Regions from separate parts of the Paenibacillus sp. P5_B5 genome, predicted to be linked through region 1. Evidence: riboswitches for the same ligand, from Rfam matches in the RefSeq annotation. Region 1 holds a riboswitch; the other holds the start of a gene.
What was found. A riboswitch is a leader RNA that binds a small molecule or an ion and turns the genes downstream of it on or off. The one in region 1 is predicted to bind cyclic di-GMP.

Region 1 (7,509 bases):
TGAAGCTCCTGTAATAAGATTAAACATTTCTCCCATTGGATCTGTAACAACTGCATCTGCTGCGGCATAGGTAACTTTACTGGCGACTTGTGTGTATACTTTCTCTAGCTCTGCACTAGTAGATTCAAAGTAACCTTTATTTTGACTATTGTTCAGAACGTAATTTGCATTCTTGTTTTTCCCAACATCTAGACCAATTGCATATATCTGAATTCCTTTATCCATTACATTTTTAGCTTCGGATATAGTACCTATACCATTATCTTCTATATTATAGTAGGTATCTTGCCATGGCCGATTTCCTTTTTTCTTTAAAAGGCTGTACTCATCATCCCAATCTAAACTGTAACCACCCGATGCATTACCATTACCAATTCTATTATTATAATCAAACTCTGAAAGTATAAAATCATGTTTACTTCCATCTTTCCACTTTACCCATGAACTATATTCTGCTGCTTTATTAGCTTTATAACTATAAGTTGGCTCCCCATCGCTTAGAAGTACGACTACTTTATTATCAGCAGTACTATCCTTTAATAATTCCCTGGCATGACGAAGACCATCTTGAATGTTCGTACCGCCATCTGCCTTTATACCATCAATTATTGTTTTAAGGGCTTCTTTACCCGAAACGCCTTCCAAGCCAGATATATCTTGAGCGTAGTAGTCAAAAGCTACAACAGCTATTTTAGATTTTGAATTTGTAGTTAACACTTTATCAACAAAGGTCTTGCCCGCCTTTTTAGCATCGGCTAATCTTCCTTTGCCATTCTCGTCGTTCTTCATACTCCCCGACCTATCAATTACAAGAACCACATCAGATCTAGTAGCCAGATTCTTACCTTCAACTTTCAAAGTAACTTCCCACTCGCCCTGAACAGCTGTAGTACTAGCTGTCTTAGTTAGGTTAATCGCACCCGGATTAGGCCAAACAAGTTCTCCACTTGGATCTGCTGATGCTTGCGTTAAAGACCCAGGCATTAAACCAATTGCCATCGCTAGAACACATAGCCACGTAACCACTCGTTTTAACTGTTGTTTCATTGTTTACATACACCTCTTCAATTTAATAATTTATAATGCCTATCCTTACCAGTAGCGTTAGCCAAAATAAAAAAGCCCGGCTACATTGTGATTTCAATGCAACCGGACTATCATTAGTCTTGCGACTAGTAGACTCCAAAGTTTTGCGACCTAACCTTTCGATTAGTGTGCCGTATGTAGTTGTCGGAATTTCACTTACAATTAAAAAAAGCCCCATTGCATTTTACGAAATCAATGCAACCGGACTATCGTTAGTCTTGCGACTAGTAGACTCCAAGGCTTTGCGACCTAACCTTTCGATTAGTGTGCCGTATTCTTTTTTACTTCCCATATTATTACAATGATTACTATATTTCTTAAAGGGGTAGTTTGTCAACCAAATTATACTAAATTATTTTATATTTCTTATTTTTATTATATATTCTCCTTTTTATATCCATAATTCCAATTAATACTCCAACCAAATCTCCAGCAATATCCCCCTTTTACAAATAAAATCCCGCTTCACATACGCAAAATATGTACACCATACATACTTTAACTTTCAAACTGCATCTGGAAGCTTTCCGGTACAATCGGTGGATTCTTTCTTCCAAGAAGGTGTAGAATCATCTGTGATACAAGCACGCCGGGCCCTAAGGCTTGTCCTACACTAATTGTCGGAATGGTTCTATCCCCGATCCACTTCGCAATTTTATCTGGCGTTGCATAGCTAGGAAGCTGTTGACTATAGGATGCCGCTGGAAACACCATTTCTTGCAGCTCTTCAGACTTAATTCCTTCTGTAATTCCTAAATATTTCTCAAGACTTTGACCATCCGGAGCAAAGGTAAGTACCGATGTCCCAAATCCAAGTGCGACTGCAGTTGTAATATACAAATTCTTCGCTCTACCTGCTTGATGTAAGGCGAGAGAGTCTGGAAATGCAAAATAATCGATTGCATCAATGACATAATCAGCTTCTTCTACGAATGCTGCTGCATTACGGCTATTTACACCTTCTGTGAAAATAACGGTCTCAAGATCAGGATTGATTGTAAGCAAGTGGTTCCGTAGGGCTTCTACCTTCGGTTGACCTACTGTTAAGTGAGTCGCTGCACACTGTCTATTAATATTCGACACATCGAATTCATCTAAATCTGCTAGTACTAGTTTGCCAATCCCCATACGAGTGAGTAGTTCTGCAGCAAAGCCACCAATACAACCACATCCCGCAATTGCAATTGTTGTATTTTGTAATTGTTCAACTTCCGACTCGGACATCACACCTAAATTACGACTGAACTGTTCTTTAATCATAAGATCACCTTTAACTGTTCTTTTTCGCCTTCAACAAAATATTCATACAAGGTAGAACGGCGCTCTTTCAAATTGGATAGACACTCCGTTAAATTCAAAGCACACGGAATGGTAGTCGAGCCGAGATATACCTTAGGTTCACCGATTACTTGGAAAGGGAACTTGAACATACGGTGCATATAGTTATATACACGTTGATCGATGCAACAAACCCAATAAGTTAGGCCTGTTTGCAGCGAATATTGCAGTACAGTTTTAATAAGACCGATTCCCACATCATGTGCAGGCATTTTTGTAAAAGCACTGATTTCGGCTACTCGATTTGGTTCCAGTTGATTTAGCTTGGCTTTATTAATATCATAAATCTCAAAATGTTTAATAGTAGGTAGTTCATCGAATTGGGAATAAATTAATCTCGTGACTCCTACAACTGTATTATCATAGGTCTGCGCCATAAAATACTTGGATGATTTCTCGTATGGATCCTCTTCGTCGTTTCTAAAAAATCCGACTTCTTCGTATCTCTGATGATGTAAGCTTATAGCCTTCTCACGGGACACGCCCTGAGCTATACCGAAATGATAGTTAGTAGAGTCCTTCATAAATTGTACGCTCCTTATGAATTTAGAATATTTTACCTTTTCTATCATAGACATACTTTCAGAAAAAAGATAGATATTAAATTTTTCTTTAAAATATTTTTAGGATAGGTATCTAGTCTATAGTTGAATAGACATAATAATGGTACAATTGACATGTAATGTTCATAATTGAGAATTGTATTTGAGAGGAAGTAGGTTATGCTAATTCCCGACAAAAAGATTTTACTAGGTACCTATTACAGAACTCATCGTGATCAGGTTAACGTAAATATATTAAAAATTTCCTTTATCTACTTATTTATAAGCGTTTTATGGAACTCGGTATTCCTTCTGTTTCACCTTCCATATTCGCGCGCATCACTCTATTTACTTGTTATTTGTTTTGTTATTTGGTTCTGTTTAGTAGCCAGTAAAAAGCTATTCTCACCTTCCTCTTATATATTGCAGCACATCGTTCTATCCTTTGTCATAATTGTCGTATGCTGTCTATATTTCGGTTCTGGTTATCGAGAGGCTTGGAGTTTCTTCCTACTGATTCCACTCATTGCCGCCTTCTATGGGGACATGCCCGTACTGCTGACCTATTCTTCAATTGGTTTGGTCTTTATGACTTTTCTAGGAGCCTTTTACCCGCTTGTTACGAATGTGTTCGATGAGATTGACATAGCTAACCGTGTGCTGCTTTACATTATCATAGGTACGTTCAGTCACCTTATATTAAGGAAAGTAAACAAGCTTTACGATACACAGGTGAACACAATTATGGAGTCGGCAGAAGTATCGGTCGAACAGGTTGTAAAATCGTTTATTATTGCAGTTGAGGCAAAGGATTTATATACTTTTGGGCATAGTGAGCGCGTAAGTAAATATGCAATAGAATTAGCCAGTACATTAGCGGTTTATCAAAATGAAAAGCAAATAAAGAGGTTACGGCTAGCTGGGCTATTGCATGATATCGGCAAGATTAACATCCCAGAGCATATATTGGCCAAGGAGGGTCCATTAACGGTTGATGAGTATGAGTTGATCAAAACACATCCCGTTGTTGGTAGCCGAATGGTTGAGAAAATATCGATTCTTGAAACCTTGAAACCAGGTGTGCTGTATCATCATGAAAAATGGGATGGAAGTGGTTATCCGAGCGGAATTAAAGGAGATCAGATTCCCCTTGAAGCTCGAATCTTAGCCATTGCTGACGTGTTTGATGCCTTGACATCGAATCGGGCTTATCGCAAAGCGATGACGGTAGATCAAGCGTATGATATTTTATATAAAGGCAGTGGTACACACTTTGATCCTAATTTAATCAATAAATTATCGATCATTAAACCCAGATGGAATCAAATATTCAAAGAAATGAATGATGAAGTGAAGGAATTCAATAAAATCACGGAGTTATTTTAACAAAAACAAGAAGAGCCCCTAAGGGCTCTTTTTGCGTCGATGTTAATCGATTTTTTTAGCTGCTTTCAACTCTCTTGTTTTTCGTTTACTGGTACTCAAGTGTCCAATTACACTAACGTGTCTTTAGCACATCCCTCCAGTTCGAATAGACAAGCTACGAAAGTTGCATCAGGTTATTGCTCACGTTGTTCAACGGAACCACACCTCTCTTGTCATCGACAGTAATAGTATCTCCCTACAAAATGATCTTATTCAACAAATTACACAATTATTTTATTTTATTTTTCCCTCAAGCGCTTAGAAGCCCTCGCCGTGATTATTACGGGAATGATTACGGTTCTTTACCTTATGGGAGCCTGATAAGGGCTCTGGGATACCTTTATTACCTTCATGAGCATTAATTTCTTCCCCTTTGGGTGATACATTAGTGGGGACTGTTTTTGGTTTGGACATGTGATCAGATCCTTTCCGAATCAGTACCTTCTATCCTTTTACTTTCTACCCTTCATGATTCAACGCATCTTGATGACGACGATCATTCGTCTGCTGCTGCCGCTGCTGATTAGCATGGGAACCAAGATCAGGATGATCCAATTCTTTGGATACATTCTTCAAGTTTTTATCGCTGCTCAAACCACATTTGCCTTTTGCCATATAGATTCCCCCTAACCGTGATGTGTCACATCATGCAAAGCTTGGGCACACTCATGAATATGACGAACATAATCGCTAATCAATCCTTGTACTTGATCCTGAGTTTCATCAATGTGAACATCGTCCTTCTCCACATCCACAAGATCAACCTTTACCTCACGAGAATCCAGATACGTGCATGCAAAATCGAACGTATACGAGCTGCGACCGGCATTTGTAATATGAATTCGCACTGCTTGATCATTCGCCTCATCGGGCCATATTTTAGCACTATCTGACGATGGCATACGTGCAGGAAGCACTCTTGCCCATTCATCTGCAAGCTGCTTTCCTGTTACTGCGGGTTTGTCCATATCTCTACACCTCCACATCCTATAAAATGTACTAGCTACACCTTTGCTATCCACGCCTCAAGGTAACAAAAAAAGCCACTCCTTGGAGTGGCCGCGGTAATTAAGATTACGTTCATTCGTTACTTTATAGTCGGTTAACTTGCTATCTCATCAACAAAAGCCTTCGTGATGCTACATCCATATACTAGCAACTACCGCTTATTCGTATGTTGCTTAATTACTTCGTAATCTGCAGCAGTATAATTTCCCATGTACCATAATGAAACACCCTGTAAACCATAGAACTTAGCAAGCCATATCTTTTGTTCAATACTTTGCCCATTCTCATACCAGATTTCATGACTACCACGATCATCTTGGAATGTGATTTTATTCAAGAACGAAGGTGCTACGAATTCCACCTTACTACCTGGCATCTTCGCCCGCTCCTCAACTAGCTTAATTGCAGGCTGCTCAGATACCACTGTTCCATCAGAACGCGTAATCCACTGATTGGCTTGCTTAGAAATTCCGAGTACCAGCTTTTCTTTGGGTATACTCTTAAGTGCAGTCTGGATAGCTTCATTCACCAGTGGCAATGGAGCCGAAGGCAGCTTACTTTCCATATGCGTGTAATCATAAGCCATTACAATAACCTGATCAGCTATTGAACCAATTGCCTTTAGATCGTAACCTTTGTACCAATCCGTTGGCGGAACTGCTACTGACATCGTCAGCCCATTAAGATTCTGCTTTAGAGCTTGCAAGAAGGCTGTATAAGCCGCTTGCTCCGATTGTTGCATTAATCCCTCGAAATCAACTGAAACACCTGTAAACCCATAAGGATTCTTCGTCAGTGCATCTTTAGTTGACTTAATAAAAGCTGCTTGTGCAGGTGCATCGAGGAGAAACTTACTTAATTGACCATCCTTATTATTCGCAAAAATATTCAACTCTTTACGGACCTTATTCTGATCCGCAATCTGAATAGCCGATTCCCATCCGCTTGGAACAGCGTATTCTCCTGTTTTCATGTTCAAGGATGCTTGACCATTAGCTGTATAGGACAACTCCGACCAGCCAAACTTCACATCATTTAATAGACTCATTTGATCCACTTGTTTAAACGATTCAATCGCATAGTAACCTATGCCTGATAACTGCACATATGTAATTCGTTCATTAATGACGCGTTCAATAATTGCCGCTGCTTCTTTGCGTGTTAAAGATGCTTTAGGGCGAAACTCGCCTGTTGCATCACCAATCATAATACCTAATGAAGATGTATAGTAAAGAAACTCTTGATAGCTTGAATGGATGCTACTAGCATCGACAAACTTCCGTTTATCCTGCTCAGCCTTCCACCCAGCATCAGTCCATTGCTTACGCTCTTGATCTGTCATAGATTGAAGCAGTAATCGACCTGTAAGAACAGCTACTTCCTCTCTAGTAATCTCGTTGCTAGGATGAAATTGATCTTTCTCAATCATAAAATCTATTAATCCATCATTATATGCACGTTTGATATAGGCATATGACCAGCGAGAAGGATCGGCCATATCTTGTAGATTCATATCTTTGAGGCTTTGTGAATCAGTAGGTATAGAAGCCATTAGCATTTTGACGAAAGCTTCTCTTGTAAGAGCACCATTCCCTTTAAACGTCCCATCCCCATTACCTGAAATCACACCTAGAGCCGAAAGCTTATAAATACTATTCGTTGCCCAATCATCCTTCACATCCGAATAAGGCTGCATTTGTCCACTATACGCAAACACACTCCCTATACCTGTACAGAGCATCATCGTAATAGCGAGTACTGATATCTTCTTGAACATGTTCATTCCTCCTTAAATACCGAATCTATCAAATTATACCAAACTTGTGTTTGATAGGGTATATTTCTATCACTAGTTCTAGGTGAAACGCTTATACTTTCTGATTCATAGAAAAAGCCACCCAAGGGTGGCTTTTGAGTTGATTCAATAAAATAGTTGCAACTATTTAGTAACGACTACGATAACTTGCGTAGTCTTCCCAGCGTATTTAACTGTGATCGTTGCTCTACCTACTCCATGAGCTTTGATTTTGCCATCTTTCACATCTGCTACTAATAGCTTGGAAGTTGTCCAAAGAGCAGGAGTGGAAACATCCGTAAAACTATTATCCAA
Region 2 (7,509 bases), on a different contig from region 1:
GGGCTTAGGAATTTCCATTATCGGCCAACTGGTAATGTTCATGGGTGATCAGATGAGCAGTGTTGGATTGCTGATCGGCGGGAGCGTCATCGGAAGCTTGGGTGGAGGTTTTGCTGCTGGTTTGCTGTTTATTATGATCGTTGATACGGTCGATTACGGTGAATGGAAGTCAGGTGTTCGTGCACAAGGTCTATTAACCGCGTCTTCGGCCTTTGGAGTGAAATTCGGGATGGGGATCGGAGGAGCATTGTCCGCATGGTTGCTCGCCTTAGGCGGATATATACCAGGTGCGGAACAGTCAAGCTCAGCATTATTTGCAATTGATTTGAATTATATTTGGATACCAACTATATGCTACATTTTGGCATTTGTTGCCCTGTTATTCTATAAATTAGACAAACAAGAAAAACAAATGCTAGCTGATTTGGAAGAGCGCCATCGGATGTAGAAGAAATGAATTCAACCCTGAGAGGAGACAGTATACGATGCTGCATCAAGTCGATTTGTCCACAAAACCATTTAATTTGAAAGAGAAAGATATAGAATGGGTAAAAAGTACGCTGGAGACTATGACATTAGAGGAAAAAGTAGGTCAGTTGTTCTGTCCCGTTGGTATGGGCGACACGAATATGCTAATTGAAATGGTGAAAAAATATCAGCCTGGTGGATTAATGTATCGCCCAGGCCCTGCGAAGGAGATTCGCTCTGCACATGAGGCTATGCAGAATAGCAGTAAAGTGCCTATGCTTCTGGCCGCCAACTTGGAGAACGGCGGTGACGGGGTTGCCGCTGAAGGAACATACTTTGGGAAGCAGCTTCAGGTTGCAGCAACGAATGATCCTGAGATGGCCTATAAATTAGGAACTGTTGCGTGCCGTGAAGGCAAAGCAGTTGGTCTCAATTGGTCTTTCGGGCCAATCGTGGACATTAATATGAATTTCCGCAACCCGATCACAAATGTTCGTACGTTTGGCGATCGCCCTGAAACTGTACTTGAAATGGGCCGGGCGTATATGCGAGCCGCTCATGAGAATGGAATGGCCGTATCCATCAAGCATTTTCCGGGTGATGGGGTGGACGACCGGGACCAGCACTTGCTTACGAGTGTGAACTCGCTTTCGATGGAGAAGTGGGATGCGACCTTCGGCAAGGTCTATCAGGCATTGATTGACGAAGGAGCCAATACCGTTATGGTGGGGCATATTATGCAGCCTGCTTATCAGCGGCACTTTAATCCAGACCTGAAGGATGAAGACCTACTCCCAAGCTCACTATCACCAGAAATTCTGCAAGGACTATTGCGTAACAAGCTAAACTTCAACGGCGTCATTGTCAGCGATGCAACGCTTATGGCAGGATTTACAATTGCAGAGAGACGTGAAATTGCTGTGCCTAAGGCGATTGCGGCAGGCTGTGATATCTTCCTATTCAACCGTGGTCTTGATGAAGACCTTGAATACATGCTGCAAGGTATTCAGAACGGATTATTAACTGAAGAACGCGTGAACCAGGCGGTAACTCGAATTCTTGGCCTGAAAGCTTCTCTACGTTTGCATGAGCATATGGAAGCGGGAACTCTTGTGCCGGATGAAGCTGCGCTCAGCATTATCGGGTCGGAAGAGCATCAATCATGGGCTAGAGCGTGCGCTGACCAATCGGTTACCTTGGTTAAAGATACACAACAATTGCTGCCGATATCGCCAGAAACACATAAGCGTATCGTCTTATTCGTGCTAGGGGACGAAGAGGGTAGCTTCTCTGGAGGAGGATGCCACAAACCGTTCTTGGATAAATTGAGGGAATCTGGTTTTGATGTGCAGGTGAACGATCCGAAAAACTTTATGGCGATGTTTACATCAGTTCGTGAATTTGTGAGCAAATATGATCTGGCGATCTACTTCGCGAATTATGCGACAGCGAGCAACAAGACAGATCTGCGAATTAACTACACGCCTCCTTTCGGAGCAGAAATTCCATGGTTTATTAAGGAGCTGCCAACCCTGTTTATCTCTGTGGCCAATCCGTTCCATTTGCAGGATGTACCTCGGATTCAAACATTTATCAATGCTTATTCGGGCAACTCCTATTCAATTGATGCGATCGTAGAGAAGCTGCAAGGAAAGTCACCATTCACTGGTCTAAGCCCTGTTGATCCTTTTTGCGGATATTGGGAAGCTAAACTATAGCGCTTGATTGAAAGGAGTGAGTCAGTTTGCTAATAACTAAGAAAAGCTACGCAATTATGATGGCTGTTGCGGCGTTATTGTTACTAGTTTTTTCATTTACTGATTTACAAATATCCAAAGCTATCGCAACCAATCAGTCAGCGTTCGGTGAATTCTTCTATATATATGGGGAGATGGCTATAGTTATTATCATGTTTCTGGCAGGGAATGTGTTTCTCGCAGTCGCTGCCAAGGAAACCAGATGGGGGAAAAAGCTGTTCCTTTATGTATTAGGAGTCATCATGGTCATCTTGTCTATTGTTATGCATATCGTAATGCTGATGTTCCGTCTGGAACTCGAGAATTCAAAGACACTTTTTATCGTATTAAGCATGATTATCATGCTGTTAATAACGGTCATTATGCAAAGATATGCTTATGTTCGATTTTCAGCAGAGGACCGTAACTACTTGTTAAGGATGGCCTATACATCTATCATTTATATCATTGTTACTATGTTTGTAATTGAGGGGATTAAAGCAGGCTGGGGGCGTGTCAGATTTCGGGATTTATTACCCGATTACTCCAATTTCTCTCCTTGGTATCTGATACAAGGGGAGGGCGGAGCTTCGTTCCCTTCGGGACATAGTGCAAATTCGTTTGCAACCGTAGCGATCTCGCTGTTTGTATTACCACAATATAAGCGCTTGAAACAAGTTATCTTATATGGCGGATTTATATGGTGGCTTGTTACTGCATTCAGCCGAGTTTATTATTCAGCACACTACGCTTCCGATGTTACGGTCGGGTTAATGATTTCGTTAAGTTTATTGAGCTTGACCTATTATGTGTTTAATCGGAATTACCATTACAGTTTTGTACATCAGAGAGGAGCGAATATTAAATGACTAATCGAGAAGATTATGCCAAGCAGCTAAAATTAGTAGAGGAACGTACAATTATTCAGCAGTCCAATGGAATGGAATCAATGATTAAGCGAATTCCGGATTCTGATGCGGAAGGAGTTCTAGATCCTCGTGCACTGAGCGTGATGCAGCAGCAAGCGGAGGCGATGGCTGGCTTCGAGATGCCGGATTTATCCAAACTCAGTCCGTTTGAAGTCGCACTTATGATGCGCAAGCAGATGGGATGGGAGAATACAGACGTTACATGCACTGCCATTCAGGTAGATGCCAGAAACATATCAGGGCGTAATGGCGATATTCCTATCCGTATTTATACGCCAGAAGGGGCAAAAGCTGGTAAGCTGCTTCCTGTTGTCGTGTTCTTTCATGGAGGAGGCTTCTTCGGCGGAACGGTGGATGTCGTGGAGAATCCTTGTAAAGCGATTGCTGAGAAAGCACCAGCGGTCGTTGTATCAATCGATTACCGACTTGCTCCTGAGCATCCATATCCTGCGGGATTGCACGATTGCTTTGATGCGGTAAAATGGACCTATGAACATGCAAAGGAACTTGGTGCAGATAAGAGCAAGCTTGCAGTAGCAGGCGATAGCGCAGGCGGAAACTTATCGACGGTATGTGCGATGATGGACCGCGACCTCGGAACCGGCATGATTCAATTTCAGGCGCTCATCTATCCAACCGTCAATATGGCAGGAATTACAACGGATGACTTCGAATGGAAGCTGGAGGAATATACGATTAACGATCATCAGCCGTTTATTATGGCAGGTCTCCAGGGCATCAATCAACTTACCAGCTTGTTAGATGCGATCTATTTGCAAGGCCGTGAGAAGGCATCAGCTCCTTATTTATCCCCACTGCTTGTCGATTTGAAAGGAATGCCAGAGACTTTAATCATTACAGCGGAGTACGACTTTCTGCGATTGGAAAACGAGGCTTATGCCCGAAAACTGCAACGATCTGGAGTTCCAGTACGCATCATACGTTACAACGGGCTAGATCATGCGTTCATGGATAAGATCGGCTTGTATCCGCAAGCGGAAGAATGTATGGCTGAGATTGCCAAGTCCGTTGCAAAACTATAGAGGAACAGAATATCTCTACAAATCTCGAAGACGACCATGTCTTCGAGATTTTTTAGTGATATAGAATTTATAACATTCGTCTAATAAATTCTAAGTATCACCTTAAGAAACGCTCCGTCTTTTAAAGCCGGCGAAGCCGTTTCTTCTTGAGTAGGCAAATTTTGGACATTATCCATTTTGCTTGTTAAAATAAAGGAAGGAGAAAGAAAAGGCGGTTATTAAGAGGTGAGATGACTTGAAAGCGATAATAGTGGACGATGAGTGGCTTGCTTTGCAAAAAATGGAGAAAATGTTAGAAGAACATGCTGGAACAGGCATTAACCTTGAATTGATCGGCGCTTTTCAGGATCCTGATTCTGCGATAGAAGCAGCTCAGAGGGAAATGCTGCATTTGGCTTTTTTGGATATTGAGATGCCAGAGATTAATGGATTTGAATTAGCGGAGCGATTATTGCAAATTCAACCTCATCTGCAAATTATTTTTGTTACTGCTTATCAAGAATATGCGGTGAAAGCATTTGAAGTGAATGCGATTGACTATTTATTAAAGCCTGTACACCATGGCAGGTTGGCTAAGACACTTCAAAGAGTGATAGAATCGAATGACAAAACGGTTGCGAATACTAGTGAGACAACTCCAATCAATCAAGCCAAGCTCTGCTGTTTACAAAGTTTGCACTATCTCGACCAGAATGGGACTCAGCACTATTTTCCCTGGAAAACACTAAAAGCACCTGAGTTATTTGCATACCTGGCTTATTATCGTGATAAAACGGTGAATAAGCAATTGTTAATCGATTTGCTATGGCCAGAATATGATACAGAGAGAGCAACTACTCAATTACATACAGCAATCTATCAAATTCGGAAAATTATTAAAGCTGCCGGTTTAGATCTGGAGATCAAGTATAAGGACGAAGGCTACCGTTTGATATGGGGAGAGTTGAGGCTGGATGTTGAAGAATGGGAAACAAGTGTGCGCCATCAACAGACGGTGACTTCAGAGACGATTGATCAGCATAGATCCATTATGGCATTATATACTGGAGATTTTTTTGAAGAACATCGATATTTATGGGCGGAGCATGAACAGGAGCGGCTCGGTGTAATCTGGTTAAATCATGTGAAGCAAATAGCAGAATATTACGCTTCGCAGGAACAATATACGGAAGCTATATTACTGTATCAACAAATTAGGGAGAAGTTCCTTTATGTAGAAGATGGATATTTTGGGCTGATGAAAACTTATGAGACACTGAATCATCAAGGCGAAGTAAGGAAACAGTACCAGCTCATTTCGAACATTTTAAAAGAGGAATTTGATGGAGCGCCTAGTAAGGAACTAACTGATTGGTATCAAGAGTGGAACAGTAGAGTGTAATCTATAAATAGGAAATAGGGATCTAGATAATATGAAAATAAAAATTGTATCTGCACTGCTCATCTGTATAGGAATTACGATTTTATGCTACCCCAAATTTACTGAAGCGTATCAAGACTATCAGCAGCAAAAGCTGGTAAAAGAATGGCAGAGCAGCCTTCAAAATATTGATAACGGCGATGATTTCTCTGAGCAGAATGATAAAGCGGAGATTCCTGAGAGCACTTCAATCGATGTTGAATTATCTGATGAATTGCAAGCTGTAACAGATGATTCTGAAGCAAAGGAACAAGCAAAGCCGGACTTTAGCAGCTATAAGAACATGGAGGGCATTTTAACAATTGGTAAAATTGATTTGCTCTTGCCTATACTGCATGGTGCGACTGACAAGAATATGAAGACTACTGTTGCGAGTATCGAAAATACGGGTAAAGCCGGTGAAATTGGAAACTATGCAATAGCAGGACATCGTAATTTTACATATGGAAGGAATTTCAATAGACTCGATGAGATTGAAGAAGGAGATAAGATTAAAGTTGATAACGGAAATAGTCAGCTTGAGTACATCGTAACGGAAAAATTATATGTATTGCCTGAGGAAGTATGGGTTCTGGAGGGGAATGACAAAGATAAAGAGATCACATTAATCACTTGTCACCCTATGGTAGATCCTACTCATCGATTGATTATTAAGGGGAAAATTATCAAATAAATATTTTTTCGACTAATTTGACAATTAGGCTTACATAAATGGGACATGCTATGCTACTATATAGAAAAAACAAATAAATATCAGGTGCTTTCCACCGATAATGGCAAATCTAATGAAAATTAGAGACGCAAAGCTACAGGGCCTTCCTTATTTATTAAGATGGCAGCCAGCTACCGAAAGGGGAGTTTTTATGTTTAAACGTCCATTTGCAATTATTTTGCTTATTGTTTGTTTATTGTCTGCTCCAACTATTGCTTTAGCTAGTACTTCGAATTCCTATATAAATCTGGGAGAGTTAAGTGATGGAATCGTGATAGTTTCTTACCAATCTCCAAACGATGCGAAAGTAAAGGTCAAGATCAGCAAAGGAAATCAGCAATATGTATATAGCTTGACTTCAAACAACCGTTTTCCCTTGCAGCTAGGAGATGGTAAATATACGATATCCATCTTGGAGAACGTTACAGGAACCAAGTATAAGATGGTAGAAAACAAAGATGTCATTCTGAAAGCCTCAAGCAAAGATAAAGTATATTTGCAGCCGATTCAGATGATTTATTGGAATAAGGATATGAAAGCGATAGCCAAAGCTCGTGAATTGACGAAAGATCTAAAACAAGATAAAGACAAGGTTACCGCAATTTACAATTATATTATAAGCAACATTAGCTATGATTATAAGAAAGCGAATAATCTTCCTAACGAATATATCCCTTCTATAGACAAGACTTTGGAAGAAAAACAAGGAATATGTTATGATTACTCGGCTTTGTTCGCAGCTATGCTTCGAAGTGAAGGCATTCCAACTAAGCTGTTGATGGGGAGTAAGAATGATATCGAGCAATATCATGCCTGGAATGAGGTTTATCTCCAAGAAACGAATGAATGGGTAACAATCGATACAACATATGATTCTATTAAATCGTTGGGAAGCAAGAAACCAGTTATGATTAAAGATAAGCGCGATTATTCGATTGAAAAACAATATTGATTTGTGATATACTATGAAACCGTCTGATCTCCAGTTGACTGTAACCTTGTTTGTGGACAGTTAAAAAAAGTGCTAACTGAAAGTAGATGACCCCTGTATTCATCAGGAGTCATCTTTTTTTAATCCCAGTGATACAAAAACCCGAGAGATGGGCACTTTTTAAAAGTGTCTTTCTTTCGGGTTCAGTTCATGGATAGGAGTGGTTTTTTGTTGAATTGTAGGTTATTCAGAAAATATTCAGCATTAATT

Region 2: it holds a riboswitch for cyclic di-GMP, as region 1 does, so the genes downstream of both, AC1DOK_RS07985 (transglutaminase-like domain-containing protein) here and AC1DOK_RS23825 (Ig-like domain-containing protein) in region 1, are expected to answer to the same signal.

What each region holds. Positions count from the first base shown of each region.
Region 1 is NZ_JBFULK010000031.1:10,391-17,899, reverse strand. Features, by position in the region: partial or broken gene AC1DOK_RS23825 (Ig-like domain-containing protein) at 1-1,047, opposite strand, end outside; cyclic di-GMP riboswitch class I at 1,142-1,229, opposite strand; cyclic di-GMP riboswitch class I at 1,280-1,367, opposite strand; gene AC1DOK_RS23820 (ThiF family adenylyltransferase) at 1,585-2,346, opposite strand; gene AC1DOK_RS23815 (N-acyl amino acid synthase FeeM domain-containing protein) at 2,343-2,948, opposite strand; gene AC1DOK_RS23810 (HD-GYP domain-containing protein) at 3,147-4,352, shown strand; gene AC1DOK_RS23805 (small acid-soluble spore protein P) at 4,650-4,805, opposite strand; gene AC1DOK_RS23800 (hypothetical protein) at 4,851-5,006, opposite strand; gene AC1DOK_RS23795 (hypothetical protein) at 5,018-5,359, opposite strand; gene AC1DOK_RS23790 (S-layer homology domain-containing protein) at 5,551-7,176, opposite strand; gene AC1DOK_RS23785 (Ig-like domain-containing protein) at 7,339-7,509, opposite strand, start outside.
Region 2 is NZ_JBFULK010000005.1:25,752-33,260, forward strand. Features, by position in the region: gene AC1DOK_RS07955 (glycoside-pentoside-hexuronide (GPH):cation symporter) at 1-448, shown strand, start outside; gene AC1DOK_RS07960 (glycoside hydrolase family 3 protein) at 486-2,186, shown strand; gene AC1DOK_RS07965 (phosphatase PAP2 family protein) at 2,213-3,073, shown strand; gene AC1DOK_RS07970 (alpha/beta hydrolase) at 3,070-4,176, shown strand; gene AC1DOK_RS07975 (response regulator) at 4,412-5,557, shown strand; gene AC1DOK_RS07980 (class D sortase) at 5,589-6,269, shown strand; cyclic di-GMP riboswitch class I at 6,362-6,447, shown strand; gene AC1DOK_RS07985 (transglutaminase-like domain-containing protein) at 6,460-7,260, shown strand.